One region of the Kitasatospora sp. YST-16 genome, then DNA from elsewhere that is predicted to be linked to it. Evidence: riboswitches for the same ligand, from Rfam matches in the RefSeq annotation. Region 1 holds a riboswitch; each other region holds the start of a gene.

Region 1 (4,474 bases):
GGAACAGCAGGGTGCACGGCGCCCGGCCGGTCGCCTCCTCGAACACCGGCTCCAGCAGGGCGTGGCAGTTCGCCGCCTCGGTGAGGAAGTTGGCGTGGGTGAGCAGGCAGCCCTTGGGACGGCCGGTGGTGCCCGAGGTGTAGATCAGCGTGGCCTCGTCGTCCGGGCCCTGGGCCCGTCTGCGGCGCGTCAACTCCTCGGCGGGGACGGGGCGGCCCAGCTCGGCGAGGGCGCCGACCGCGTCCTCGTCCAGCCGCCACAGCGGCACCGTCCCGCCGGTGCGGGCGATCGCCACGGTCAGCACCTCGGCGGTGCCGGCGTCCTCCGCGACCGCCAGCACCGCGCCGGAGTCCCGGACGATCCACTCCGCCTGCTCCACCGCGGACGTCGGGTACACCGGCACCACGCAGGCGCCGGCCGCCCAGGCGGCGAAGTCCAGCAGCGTCCACTCGTACCCGGTCCGCGACATCAGCACGATCCGCGCGCCGGGGCCGACCCCGACCGCGACCAGGCCGCGGGCCACCGCCGCGACCTGCTCCGCGAACTCACGGGCCGTCACGTCCCGCCAGGAGCCGTCCGGTTGACGGCGCGTCACCACCACCGCCTCCGGCGCTTCCCGCGCGTTGCGGAACGGCAGGTCGCCCAGGACCCCGTCCGCGGGCGGCGGCACCAGGTACGCGGACCGGGCTTCGACGACCCGCCCGCCGGTGCGCAGCACCTCGACGGGCGGACGGGCGGCGCGGGCGGCCCGGGCGAGGGGGTGTGCCATGAGCGAACTCCCTTGGGTGGGGTGGGGGTTCGCCCAGGTTAGGTACTCGCCGGTGAACTTACTAGACAGTAAGTTACTTGACAGTTGCGGAGGTTGTGGAGGTTTCGGGACCGGCGGGGCCGCGGCCGCCCGGCGGGGCGTCAGCCCTCTTCGATGGTCGGGGGCTTGGGGAGGAGGCGTTCGCCGTCGCGGGTGCCGCCGGTGCGGGCGATGGTGCGGCGGTCGGTGGAGAGGTAGTCGCGGACGACCAGTTCCACCGCGTCCTGGGGGCTGGTGGCGCCGACGCGCATCATCACCTCCAGGGCCAGGTCCGCGTCCAGCGTGATCGTCACTTTCGCCATGGTGCTGCTCCCCGGTCGTCGAGCCCCTGCCGAGGCTCCGTCGAGGCTCGTCGGGCCTCGTACGGCCGAGGATAGGCCGCTGCCCCCGGGGCCGACCAGGTCCCCGGGGGCAGCGGCGGTCGTGCCGGTGATCAGACGCGGCCCGCGAAGTCGGGGGCCCAGTTGGCGATGGTCTCGGTGCGGACGCCGGAACGCGGGTTCGCGGCCTCGACGTACTTGCCGTCACCGACGTACAGGGCGACGTGGTAGACGCCCGAGTTGGAGCCGTTGCTGGACCAGAACAGCAGGTCGCCCGGCTGCAGGCTGTCCAGCGAGACGCGGGTCGAGTAGTCGGCCTGGTCGGCGGCGACGCGCGGCAGGCTGATGCCGGCCTGGCGGAACGCCGCCTGGGTCAGGCCGGAGCAGTCCCAGCCGCCGTTGCCGGTGCCGCCGTAGACGTACGCCTGGCCGAGCTTGGACAGCGCGAAGTCGATCGCCGCGGCCTTGGAGCCGGTCGCCTTGGTGGCGGCCGTGGCGGTGGTGGTCGTCTTGGCGCTGGTCGAGGCGGTGGCGGTGGTCGCGGTGGACGACTTGGCCGGGGTGCTCGACGACTTGGCGGCGGAGGAGCGGTCGCCCTTCCAGGACGAGCCCTGGTGGGTGCTGGCGGAGGAGGAGGTGGTGGCGGCCGGCGCGGACTGCTGCTGCGCGGTGGCGGCGCCGCCGAGCGAGAGCTGCTGACCCGGGTAGATCATGTCCGGGCCCTCGGTGAGCACCGAGCGGTTGAGGTCGTACAGCTTCTGCCAGCCGCCGTCCACGTGCTGGCTCTGCGCGATGGTGGACAGCCAGTCGCCCGCCACGACGGTGTAGGTGCCGGCCGACTGGTCGGCGGTGGCGGCCGGGGCGCTCTGCTCGGCCTGCGGCTGGGCCTGCGACTTGCCCTGCGACCAGCCGTTCTGCGACCAGCCGTTCTGGGACTTGCCCTTGCTGCCGGACTGCGACTGCGACTGCGCGGGCGCCTGGGTCTGCGACTGCGACGGCGCGGCGGTGGCGGACGAGGCGGAGCCGGAGGTGTCGACCTGGGGGGCGGCACCGCCCTTGGTCAGGCCGGCCTGGATCGAGCACACCGGCCAGGCGCCGGGGCCCTGCGAGGCCAGGACCTTCTCGGCGACCGAGATCTGCTGGTCCTTGGTGGCGAGGTCGGCGCGCGAGGCGTACGCGGTGCCGCCGAACTCGGCCCAGGTGGAGGCGGTGAACTGCAGACCGCCGTAGAAGCCGTTGCCGGTGTTGATCGCCCAGTCGCCGCTGGACTCGCACTGCGCGACCTTGTCCCAGGTGGAGACGGTCGCCGCGGAGGCGACGCCACCGGTCAGGCAGGGGATCGACAGCCCGATGCCGACGACACCGGTGGTGGCGATCAGGCGGCGGGCGCGCTTGGAGCTGATGGGCAGCATGAAGAAGCGTTCCTCTCCCACGCCTGCGAGGTGAGCTGTCGGATTCGGGCTGGAGTTGCCCGGCCGCGCGCACCGCGTGGTGCGCCCGGCTTCACCCCTAGCCCCGTGCGGTCCTTCGACCGCCCGGGGCGACTTACCTGGTTCCCCCGCCCCTGCCGTGGTGCGTTGTGCATGAGCCGACCCGCCCGGCGGCAGGACTCGGCGTTCCGGGCGAACTGGGTCCGTGTGTCCACGAACGTGGGCAGGAGATTAAGCGGAATTAAGGAGAATCCGCAAATGCCCGTGACCGGCATCACAGTGGCCGGAATGGGTGATCAAGGGATATTCGGCGAACTCCGCGAGCGGCGGCGAATTCTGGCGGGACGTCAGGCGATAGGTGATCTTGTGCCCGTTTTGCTGCACTATGCTGAGTTATGCGGGATTATTCACGTTTGGTCACCCGGTGGGCGGGTCATTTGTCGCCGTATGGGCGTTCTGTCCTTGACCGGAAGCGCCCCGCCGCACCCCCCTGACGGTACGTCAGAATGCTGAAGCGAAACCGAATCCGCCGCTTTCCGGCGCCCGCGCTGCCTATGCTGCCCCCGACGGCTCAGGGCGGCGGAACCCGGAAGGGCGGCCACGGTGGAACAGCGGCAGGACGAGGAACGGCAACCGCCGCCGGTACGGCACCGGCGCCCGCCGGTCGGGCGGCGCCGGATGCTGACCTGGCTGGCGGCCGGGACGGCGGCGGCGCTCGGCGGGGGAGTGGTCCTGCGGCAGTCGCTGGCCGGGGCCGACGAACCGGCGGGAGCCGCCGCCGCGCGGACCGGCACCGCCACCCCGGCCGGCCACCCGCACGGCACCGGCGCCCCACCACCCGCCGCCGGCAGCCCGCAGCCCTCCGCCCGGCCCCCGGTGCTGGACACCGGCGGCCGCAAGTGGTCCGACGCCAAGGGCTGGGGCGGGAAACCGCCGGGCCCCGGCAGCGCGGTGCGGATCACCGACCGGGTGGTGCTGGACGCCGACGCCGAGGTCGGCTCGCTGCTGGTGGAGCCCGGCGGCTCGCTGGTGTTCGCCGCCGACCGGACGCTGACCCTGGCCAGCGCGGGCAACGTCGAGGTCCGCGGCGTCCTGGCCCTGGCCCCCGACGCCGCGCACACCCACACCCTGCGCTTCCCGCACGTCGACGAACACCGGTTCGCGGGCGGCGGGATGACCGTCGTCGACAGCGACACCGGCCTGTGGGTCACCGGCCAGGGCTACCTGCGCCTGGACGGCGCGCCCCGCACCGCCTGGGTCCGGGCCGCCGCCGACCTGGGGCCCGGCGACACCGCGCTGAAGCTGGCCGCCGCCCCCGACGGCTGGCAGCCCGGCGACGAACTGGCCGTCACCCCGACCGCGCCGCCCGACACCGCGGACTTCTCCACCGCCTACGACCTGGTGACGGTCGCCCGGGTCGACGGCGCCACCGTCACCCTGACCGGCCCGCTGCGGCACGCCCACCCGCGGGTGGCCACCGGTGGCGGCGCGACCTTCGGCGCCGAGGTGCTCAACCTCAGCCGCAACGTCCGGATCGAGGGCACCGAGCAGGGCCGGGCCCACGTCCACCTCACCTCCAGCCGCCCGCCCGACGTCCGGCACGCCGCCCTGCGCTGGCTCGGCCCGCGCGCCGACGGCAAGGACAGCTGGGACGGCAAGCCCGTCACCGAACCCGTGCTCGGCCGGTACGGGCTGCACTTCCACATGCTGCTGGACACCTCGCGCGGCACCGTGGTCGAGGGCGTCGTGGTCCGCGACACCGGCAGCCACGCCTTCGTGCCGCACGCCAGCCACGGCATCACCTTCCGCGGCTGCATCTCCCACGACACCTGGGAGGACGCGTACTGGTGGGACGGCCCGATCGACACCCGCACCCCGCAGGGCCCCTCGAACGACATCGCCTACGACGGCTGCGT
Region 2 (4,474 bases), 500 kb from region 1:
CACCGCGCGGTCGGCCAGCTCGGCCAGCGCGGCCAGTTCCGCCCCCTCGCCGAGGCCGAGCACCAGGCTGTGCCGGCCGTCCGCGGCCCGGACGGTGCCCAGGTCCCAGGGCGCGGCCGCGCCGGTCGCCGTCTCCCGGGCCACCCGCCAGCCGTCCGCCTCCCGCACCAGCTCGACCTGCCGCTCCAGCAGCGCCGGGTAGTCGTCCACCCCGGCCAGCCGGTAGCCCAGCTCGGCGCCGACCCGCACCCGGTCCGCGTCGGCCGGCGGCTCGGCGAAGGAGGTCAGCCGCAGCGTGTACTCGGCGAAGCGCAGCCCGGCGGTCCGGGCCAGCAGGTCCCGGTCGGCCTCCTCGGAGCCGTCCGCGGAGACCGCCAGCAGCGCGGCGGTGTCCCGCCCGGCCACCGCCCGGGCCCGCTGCCCGAGCAGCCGGACGGCGGTCTCCCGCAGCCCGGGGGCGCCGCGGCGGGCGCGGCGGGGGCCGGGCGGCCGGGCCGCAGCAGGGGCAGCGACAGCTGGGTGGCCCCGGCGGCGGCCAGCAGCAGGGCGGCCCGCCGGGACAGCGGAGCACCGGCCCGCGGCGGCCCGGCGGCCGTCGTCAGGTCGGTGACCAGGGGTTCGTCGACGAGGCTCAGATCCGCACCACCGAGCTGACCGGCATCGCGCTGACGCTCTCGTAGCGGACCCGGGCGCCGGGGTGGGGCGCGTGCACGACGACGCCCCCGCCGGCGTACATGCCGACGTGGTGCCTGTCGTTGAAGAAGATCACCAGGTCTCCGGGCCGGGCTTCGGCGAGGCTCACCCGCCGGCCGGCCGAGGCCTGTTCCTGCGAGGTCCGCGGCAGGGTCACTCCGGCCTGCCGCCATGACCAGTACATCAGACCGGAGCAGTCGAAGGTGCCGGGGCCGGTCGATCCGTAGACGTACGGGGAGCCGATCCTCGAGACGGCGGCGGCCAGCGCGGCGGCGGCCCGGTCGGAGGAGGGCGGCTGGTCGCCGAGGTCGATCCGGTCGGTGCCGCGGGTGGCGCGCTGCCGGGCGGCCCGGGCGTCGTCGGCCGCGATCCCGGCCCGGTCGGCGGGGGCGAGGCCGTTCAGCAGCCGCTGGGCCCGGGCCAGCCGTTCGCGGACGTCGTCCTTGGCGGCGGCCAGCCGCTGCCGGGCCTGTTCGAGCTCGGTGAGCTTGGCGCCGGCCTCGTGCCGCCGCTCGTCGAGCCGGCGCGCCCGCTCGGCCACGTCGCGCAGCCGGTCGCCCTGCCGGGCGGTGGCCTGTTCGAGCGAGCGGGCGCCGGTGAGGTAGCCGGCCGGGTCCTGGTCCAGCATCAGCCGGACCGCGGGGTCGATGCCCTGGGCCCGGTACTGGGCGGCGGCGACGGCGCCCAGGTCGCCGCGCAGCCGGTTCAGCTCGTCCTGCCCGGCGGCGACCTGGTCCTGCAGGGTGCCGGCCTCGGCCTGCAGCCGGCGCTGCTGCTCCAGCGCGGCGTTGTACTGCTCGGAGGCCCGCTCGGCCTCCTCGTAGAGCTGGTCGACCTGCGCCTTGACCTGGTCCTTGGTCGGCGCGGGGTCGGCGTGCGCGCCGCCGACGGTCAGGCCGAGCGCGCTGGTGGCGGCGGCGGTGAGCGCCAGGGCCCGGGCGAGGCGCTGGACGCCGGGCAGTGGGGTGCGGCGGGGCACGGACACGCGCGACGGCTCCGTTCTGCGACCGGCCTCCGCCGCCGTCCGCGGTCGGACGGCCGTCCTCGCGGGGGCCCGGGGGCAGAGGTTAGCGAGTCGGATCGATCCAGTCCAAACCCCGACAGCACCGAATATTTGACCATGAATCGGACACCCGAACGGAAACGGCCCGGCACCCCGTGCGGGGTACCGGGCCGACGGCTCCGACGGAGCGTCAGATCCGGACGATCCGGTTGATCGGCATGACCGTCGCCGACTCGTAGCGGACCTGCGCGCCGGTGTGCGGGGCGTGGATGATCTGCCCGTTGCCGACGTACATCCCGACGTGGTGCTGGTCGCCGTAGTAGATGATCAGGTCGCCCGGGCGGGCCTTGGAGATGTCGGTGCCCAGGCTGGTGCCGGCCCCGGCCTGCGCCTGCGAGGTGCGCGGGATCGACACGCCGGCCTGCTTGTAGGCCCACTGCATCAGCCCGGAGCAGTCGAAGGTGCTCGGACCGGCCGCGCCGTACGAGTACCAGCTGCCGAGCTTGGAGACGGCCGCGCCGACCGCGTTGCCCGAGAAGCTGGAGGACGCCGGGGCGTTCAGCTCGACCCGGGTGGTGTCGCGGGAGGCCCGCTGCGACTGCTGGGCGGCGTCGGCCTTCGCCCTGGCGTCGTCGGCGGCCTTGGCCTCGGCGGCGGCGAGCTGCTCGCGCTCCTGCTGGGTCAGCGTGTTGAGCAGGTCCTGGGCCTTGGCCAGCTTCGCCTGGACGTCCTCCTTGTCGGCCTTGAGGGCCTTGGTGGTGGTGTCCAGTTCGGCGAGCTTGGACTCGGCCTCCTTGCGCTGCGCGTCGAGCTGCGCCTGCTCGTCCTTGAAGGTCTTCAGCAGGTCGGCCTGGGTGGAGCCGACCGCGTTCAGCGCGCCGGCCTGGCCGAGGAAGGCGTCCGGGCTGCTGGAGAGCATCAGCTGCATGGTCTGCGGCATGCTGCCGGTGCGGTACTGCTCGGCGGCGATGCCGGCCAGCGCCTCGCGGGCGGTGGTGACGTGCTCCTGCTGGCGGGCGAGCTGGTCCTGGAGCTGGCCGACCTGCTGCTGCAGCGCCTGCTGCTTCTCGACCGAGGCGTTCAGCGCCTCGGTCTTGACCTCGGCCTGCTCGTTGAGCTCGTCGACCTGGGCCTTGACCTGGTCCTTGGTCGGCGCCGGGTCGGCGTGCGCGCCGCTCTGGGCGGACAGCGCCACGGCAGCGGCGGCGGTGGCAGTGAGAATCGAGACCCGGGCACGGCCGACGGGCTTGGGACGGCGATGGGACGCCACGAAGGCGGACTCCTTCTTCCTCACACCGCCTACCGGGTGAGCTGACGGGTTCGGGCCGGAAGAGATGCCCTACGGCGCTTCACCGACCGCGCGCGGCGGTCGACCGGGCGCCGATTCACCCCGGGGGAACATGGTTCCCCGGCTCCGTTCGACAGCACCCCCGCAGGGGTATCCCCGTCGGCAGACCCGGTGTTGACGGTCTGCCCGCTGCGTCACGGACTCGGCGGCGACCTCCGCCGCCGCCCCCCTTGGGCGATCGACACTGCGGTGGTCGAGGCACGACCCTAGTAACCGATCCGTGATCCGTTCAAATCCTTGTCGGAAAAAAATCTGATTCTGAATCAAACACCCCGGTAAATCTGACCGAACGTGATCGATTCCTTACCCCGAGCACAGCGTTTCCCGCCATTCACCCGGGAAACACCACACCCGGGCGTGTCTCGAATCACAGGGTGATTCCGACCCGCCCGGGCGTGTCACGGTGCGTCAATTGTTGCCCAGTGGGGCGTTTGTCCGATTCGTCGGGCCGTCAGGCCCGCTCGCTCAGACCCGGCGGATGGTCGAGATCGGCAGGGTGTCGACCTTCATCGTCTTCACCACGTCACCGGTGCGCGGCGCGTGCACCACCAGGCCGTTGCCGATGTACATGCCGACGTGGTGCCGGTCGCCGTAGTAGACGACCAGGTCGCCGGGCTGCGCGTTGTGCCAGTCGGTGCCCACGTTGGTGCCGTAGCTGCCCTGGTCCTGCGAGGTGCGCGGCAGCGAGACCCCGGCCTGCTTGTACGCCCACACCATCAGGCCGGAGCAGTCGAAGGTGCTGGAGCCGGTGGCGCCCCACACGTACGCCGAACCCTGCTTGCTGAGCGCGGCCGCCACCGCGGTCGCCGCGTAGCCGCTGGCCGGCGGCAGGCTCTTCGGGTCGATCCGGTCCGCGCTGCGCGAGGCGGTGCCGCCGGAGCCCTGGAGGATCGCGGCGCGGTCCGCGGCGTTCAGCTTGGAGAGCAGCTTCTGCGCCTCGGCGAGCTTGCTCTGCACGTCGTTCTTGGCGTCGTTGAGCGCCTGGGTCTGGCTGTCCAGCTCGTGCAGGACCTGGGCGGCCTCCTGCTTCTGCTGGTCCAGGCGGCGCTGCTGGTCCTTGAGCGACTTGAGCGTCTCGGCCTGGGTGCTGGCCGCCTGCCCGAAGGAGGTGGCCTGGGTGAGGTAGTGGTCCGGGTCAGAGGAGAGCATCAGCTGCATCGACGGGTCGACGCCGCCCTGCCGGTACTGGTCGCCGGCCACCGCCGCCAGCCCGGAAGCCAGCTCGGTCAGCTGCTCCTGGCCGCGGGCCACCTGGTCCTGCAGGTCGTCGGCCTGCTTGCGCAGCTGGTCGGCCCGCTCCTTGGCGCCGTTGTACTTCTCGGCCGACTGCTCCTGCTCCTCGAGCAGCTTGTCGACCTGCGCCTTGACCTCGTCCTTGTTCGGCTGGGCCGGCGCGGCGTGCGCACTGGCCTGGGCCGTCAGGGCGACCG
Region 3 (4,474 bases), 3.1 Mb from region 1:
GTCGTCGCCGACCAGCTGGACCTTGTCGCCGATCGCGTCGGTGATGGCCTTCCAGCCGTCCCAGTCCGACTCGTCCAGCGGGTCCTCGATGGAGACCAGCGGGTAGTCGGCGACCAGCTCGGCGTAGTACGCGATCAGGTCGGCGGAGGAGAGCGCCTTGCCCTCGAACTGGTAGGCGCCGTCCTCGAAGAACTCGGAGGCGGCGACGTCCAGGGCGAGCGCGACGTCCTTGCCCGGGGTGTAGCCGGCCTTCTTGATGGCCTCGGTGATGAGGTCGAGGGCCTCGCGGTTGGAGTCCAGGTTCGGGGCGAAGCCGCCCTCGTCGCCCAGGCCGGTGGAGAGCCCGCGCTCCTTCAGCACGCCCTTGAGGGTGTGGTAGACCTCGACGCCCCAGCGGACGGCCTCGGAGAAGGACTCCGCGCCGATCGGGGCGATCATGAACTCCTGGATGTCGACGTTGGAGTCCGCGTGCGAGCCGCCGTTGAGGATGTTCATCATCGGGACGGGCAGCACGTGGGCGTTCGGGCCGCCCAGGTAGCGGAACAGCGGCAGGTCGCTGGCCTCGGAGGCGGCGTGCGCCACGGCGAGCGAGACGCCGAGGATGGCGTTGGCGCCGAGCGAGGACTTGTCCGGGGTGGCGTCCAGGTCGAGCATGGCCTGGTCGATGAGGCGCTGCTCGGTGGCGTCGTAGCCGACCAGCTCGGGGCCGATCTGCTCGATCACGGCGAGGACGGCCTTCTCGACGCCCTTGCCGAAGTAGCGGTTCTTGTCGCCGTCGCGGAGCTCCAGGGCCTCGAAGGCGCCGGTGGAGGCACCCGACGGGACGGCCGCGCGACCGGTGCTGCCGTCGTCGAGACCGACCTCGACCTCGACCGTGGGGTTGCCGCGGGAGTCGAGGATCTCACGGGCTACGACGACATCAATGGACGGCACGAGGCATCTCCTAGCGGAAGCGGATGTGTGGTCGTTACGACCAGAGCCTAGCCGCACAGCGCCCCGCGGCCACGCCCGGCCGGGCCCCGTCTCACGGTGTGGCCCGGCTACTCACTGGTAGTTCACCTGTTTGACGGCCGTTCCACCGCTCCCGGTGGCGCGAACTGCTCGGCGCGCGCCGGGAGCGGACGGAGCGTCAGGGGACGCGGCCCTCGTCAGGGCGGCGGCGGAGCCTCGTCAGGCTCCGGTCCTCGCGTCCCGGATGCCGGACCCGGAACGGGTCGGCGGCGTCAGAGCGCGAGCACCTGGCCGGGCACGATCAGGTCGGGGTCGGCGCCGATCAGCTGCTGGTTGGCCCGGTAGATCCGCTCCCAGCCGCCGGAGACCCGCTGCGCGACGGCGATGCCGGAGAGGGTGTCGCCGTCCTGGACGGTGTAGCCGCCGGCGGCGTTCTGCGGGGCGTCGTCCCGGGGGGCCGCCTGGGGCCGGGCGGCGGGCTTCCTCGCGGGCTCGCGGGGTGCGGTGGGGCGCTCCTCGGAGCGCGAGGCGGTGTCGGCGGAGACGTCGGCGGGGGCGCCGCCCTTGGCGAGTCCGGCCCGCTTGGAGCAGACCGGCCAGGCGCCGGGGCCCTGGGAGGCGAGCACCCGCTCGGCCACCGCGATCTGCTGGGAGCGGCTGGCCTGGTCGGCGCGGGCCGCGTACTGGCCGCCGCCGAAGGCGCGCCAGGTGGAGGAGGTGAACTGCAGGCCGCCGTAGAAGCTGTTTCCGGTGTTGGTGCTCCAGTTGCCGCCGCTCTCGCACTGGGCCACGCGGTCCCAGGTGTCGGCGGAGGCGGCTGCCGCTCCGGTGGCGGCGAGCAGTGGCAGTGCCAGGCCGATCGAGGCCGCGCCGGCGGCGACGACGACCTTCTCGGCCTTGGTACTACGGCGGTGGCGAGCAGTGTTGGTGAACAGCACGGGACATCCTCTCCGCACGCCTGCGAGGTGAGCTGTCGGGTTCGGACCGGGAGGCTGGCCCGGCCGCCGGACGGTTCGGACGCGGTTGCGCCCGCTGCCCGGCGGCTTCACCCCAAGCCGTTGGGACCACGGCGTTCACACTGGTTCCCCCACTCCTGTCCGGTACCTGGTCGGTGGCCCGAGGACGCGGCGGACAGGACTCGGCGTGCCGCGATCGGGGCCCGCAGCTGCGGGCATGTCGGAGAGTAAGCAAAGCTGACGAGCAATCACAAGCTCATATCACCATGATCACGCCGAAATCACGGATGATTTCTCCACGTGCACGAACGATCCAGGTATGTCCGGGTTCGTCCCGGACGGGCGTGCGACGCGCGCCCCCGCCCCGGCGCGTCGTCGGCCCTGCGCGGCGGCGTGTCGCGGGTGCTGAAACGGCGTCAGCGGGGCGTGAAGGAGACCGGGAGGTCGCGCAGACCGCGCATGATCAGCCCGCCCCGCCAGCGCAGCTCGGCCGGATCGGCGGCCAGTCGAACGTCCGGCAGCCTGGTCAGTAGGCTGCCGATCGCGCGCTGCCCCTCAAGCCGGGCCAGCGGGGCGCCGATGCAGTAGTGGATGCCGTGTCCGAAACCCAGGTGCGGATTGTCCTGGCGGGCCAGGTCGAGGGTGTTCTCGGCGGCGAACCGGGCCGGGTCGCGGTCCGCCGCGGCCAGCACCACCAGCACCGGGTCGCCGACCGGGACGTCCACCCCGCCGATGGTCAGCGGCGCGGTGGCGAACCGCCAGGTCGCCAGCTCCACCGGGCCGTCGTAGCGCAGCAGTTCCTCGATCCCGGTCTCCAGCAGGGCCGACTCGCCGCGCTCCAACGACTGCTGGAGCAGCGCGCGCTGGTCCGGGTTGCGCAGCAGCGCGTACATGCCGTTGCCGATCAGGTTGATGGTGGTCTCGAACCCGGCGAAGAGCAGGATGAAGGCCATCGCCGCGGCCTCGTTCTCGGTCAGGTGCTCGCCGTGGTCACTGGCCCGGATCAGGCCGGAGATCAGGTCGTCGCCGAGGTCGGCGCGCTTGCGGTGGATCAGGTCGGCCAGGTAGCCGCGGATCTGCTTGACGGCCCGGCCCACCCCTCCCCTCTTACCGCCGGTGTGGCGGATCATCATCCCGGCCCAGTCGCGCAGGTCGTCCTGGTCCTCGGCCGGGACGCCGAGCAGGTCGCAGATCGCGTAGATGGGGAGCGGGAAGGCGAACTCGTGGATCAGGTCGGCCTCGCCGCGGGCCGCGAAGGAGTCGATCAGCCGGTCGGTGATCTCCCGCACCCGCGGCTCGAACTCGGCCACCCGGCGCGGGGTGAACGCCTTGGAGACCAGCCGGCGCAGCCGGGTGTGGTCGGGCGGGTCGATGTTCAGCAGGTGGGTCATCAGGTCGGCCTGCCGCTCGCCGGGGATGCCCACCCGGCCGCTGCGGTGGGCCTGTTCGCTGTGGTGCGCCGGGTTCTTGGAGAGCCGGGCGTCCGCCAGCGCCTGCCGGGCGTCCGCGTAGCGGGTGACCAGCCAGGCGTCCACCCCGCTCGGCAGGGTGGTGCGGTGCACCGGGGCGTGTTCCCGCAGCCAGGCGTACGCCGGGTAGGGGTCGGCCGCGAACTCCCAGGTGAAGAGTTGCGGGTGGGCGGCGTGGGGCTGGTCTGGCATGTCTTGACCGTATCTGGAAGGACCACCGCGTGAGTCTGGTCACCTGGTGGGTAATCCCTGTTGCGGAGCGTCGGGGCGAGCCTACGATCCTCCGATAACCACAGTGGGCGGCGTGCGGGCCGGCCCCGGGTTCGCCCTCGGAAAGGGGAGCAGGCCATGCGAGTAGCCGGTGCAGTGGTGGTCATCGCGGTGCTCGACGGAGGTTCGGGGGCCGACCTGGCCCGCCGGTTCTCCGCCGCCGGCGCCGCCGGGCTGCTCATCGCCGACCTGCGCCCCGGCATCGCCGAGGACCTGGCCGCCGAACTCGACCGCCCCGGCTGCCCGGTGGTCGGCGTCTCCGGCGACGTCCACCACCCCGCGGACCTCGCCGCGCTGGTCGACACCGCCGTCAAGCACCTCGGCCCGATCGACCTGTTCGCGGTGGCCGGCCCGGACGGCGAGCGGATCGTCCAGCTCGCCGACCTGCCCGGCCACCTCGACCCGCTGGCCGAACTGCTCACCCTGGTCGGCGAGGCCATCGGCGAGGTCGTCCCGCCCCAGCGCCGCCCGGTCGCGGACGTCCCGCTGGCCGGCTAGGCGCCGTCCCCTTCCTCACTCCTCGGGCAGGCCCTCCGCGGAGCGGACCGCCGCGCGGTAGCGGCGGGCCGCCGCGCGCAGCGCCGCGTCCACGTCCACGCCCCGGTCGTAGCCGCGCTGCGCGATCGCCAGCAGCAGTTGCCCGGCCGACTCCGCGGTCAGTTCGGCGGGCAGCTCGTACGGCGCGTCCGGCACGCCGGTGAACTCCGCCCGGCGCACCCGCGACACCAGCTTCGCCGCGTACGCCAGCGCGGGCAGGCCGGCCGGGACGCCGTCCAGCACCGATTCGCGCTGCTTCTCGGCGGCCTTCAGCTGCTCCCAGTTGGCCTC

Evidence for each region. A riboswitch is a leader RNA that binds a small molecule or an ion and turns the genes downstream of it on or off. The one in region 1 is predicted to bind cyclic di-AMP.
Region 2: it holds a riboswitch for cyclic di-AMP, as region 1 does, so the genes downstream of both, OU787_RS07900 (C40 family peptidase) here and OU787_RS34530 (transglycosylase family protein) in region 1, are expected to answer to the same signal.
Region 3: it holds a riboswitch for cyclic di-AMP, as region 1 does, so the genes downstream of both, OU787_RS34590 (transglycosylase family protein) here and OU787_RS34530 (transglycosylase family protein) in region 1, are expected to answer to the same signal.

What each region holds. Positions count from the first base shown of each region.
Region 1 covers NZ_CP113837.1:1,244,520-1,248,993, reverse strand. The annotation lists gene OU787_RS05685 (AMP-dependent synthetase/ligase) at 1-769, opposite strand, end outside; gene OU787_RS05680 (hypothetical protein) at 910-1,110, opposite strand; gene OU787_RS34530 (transglycosylase family protein) at 1,242-2,540, opposite strand; cyclic di-AMP (ydaO/yuaA leader) riboswitch at 2,546-2,715, opposite strand; gene OU787_RS05665 (hypothetical protein) at 3,162-4,474, shown strand, end outside.
Region 2 covers NZ_CP113837.1:1,740,014-1,744,487, forward strand. The annotation lists gene OU787_RS07890 (hypothetical protein) at 1-405, opposite strand, end outside; gene OU787_RS07895 (C40 family peptidase) at 632-1,678, opposite strand; gene OU787_RS07900 (C40 family peptidase) at 1,887-2,966, opposite strand; cyclic di-AMP (ydaO/yuaA leader) riboswitch at 2,977-3,133, opposite strand; gene OU787_RS07905 (C40 family peptidase) at 3,510-4,474, opposite strand, start outside.
Region 3 covers NZ_CP113837.1:4,304,059-4,308,532, reverse strand. The annotation lists gene eno (phosphopyruvate hydratase) at 1-933, opposite strand, end outside; gene OU787_RS34590 (transglycosylase family protein) at 1,224-1,889, opposite strand; cyclic di-AMP (ydaO/yuaA leader) riboswitch at 1,893-2,091, opposite strand; gene OU787_RS19810 (cytochrome P450 family protein) at 2,324-3,568, opposite strand; gene OU787_RS19805 (SDR family NAD(P)-dependent oxidoreductase) at 3,725-4,144, shown strand; gene OU787_RS19800 (MazG family protein) at 4,160-4,474, opposite strand, start outside.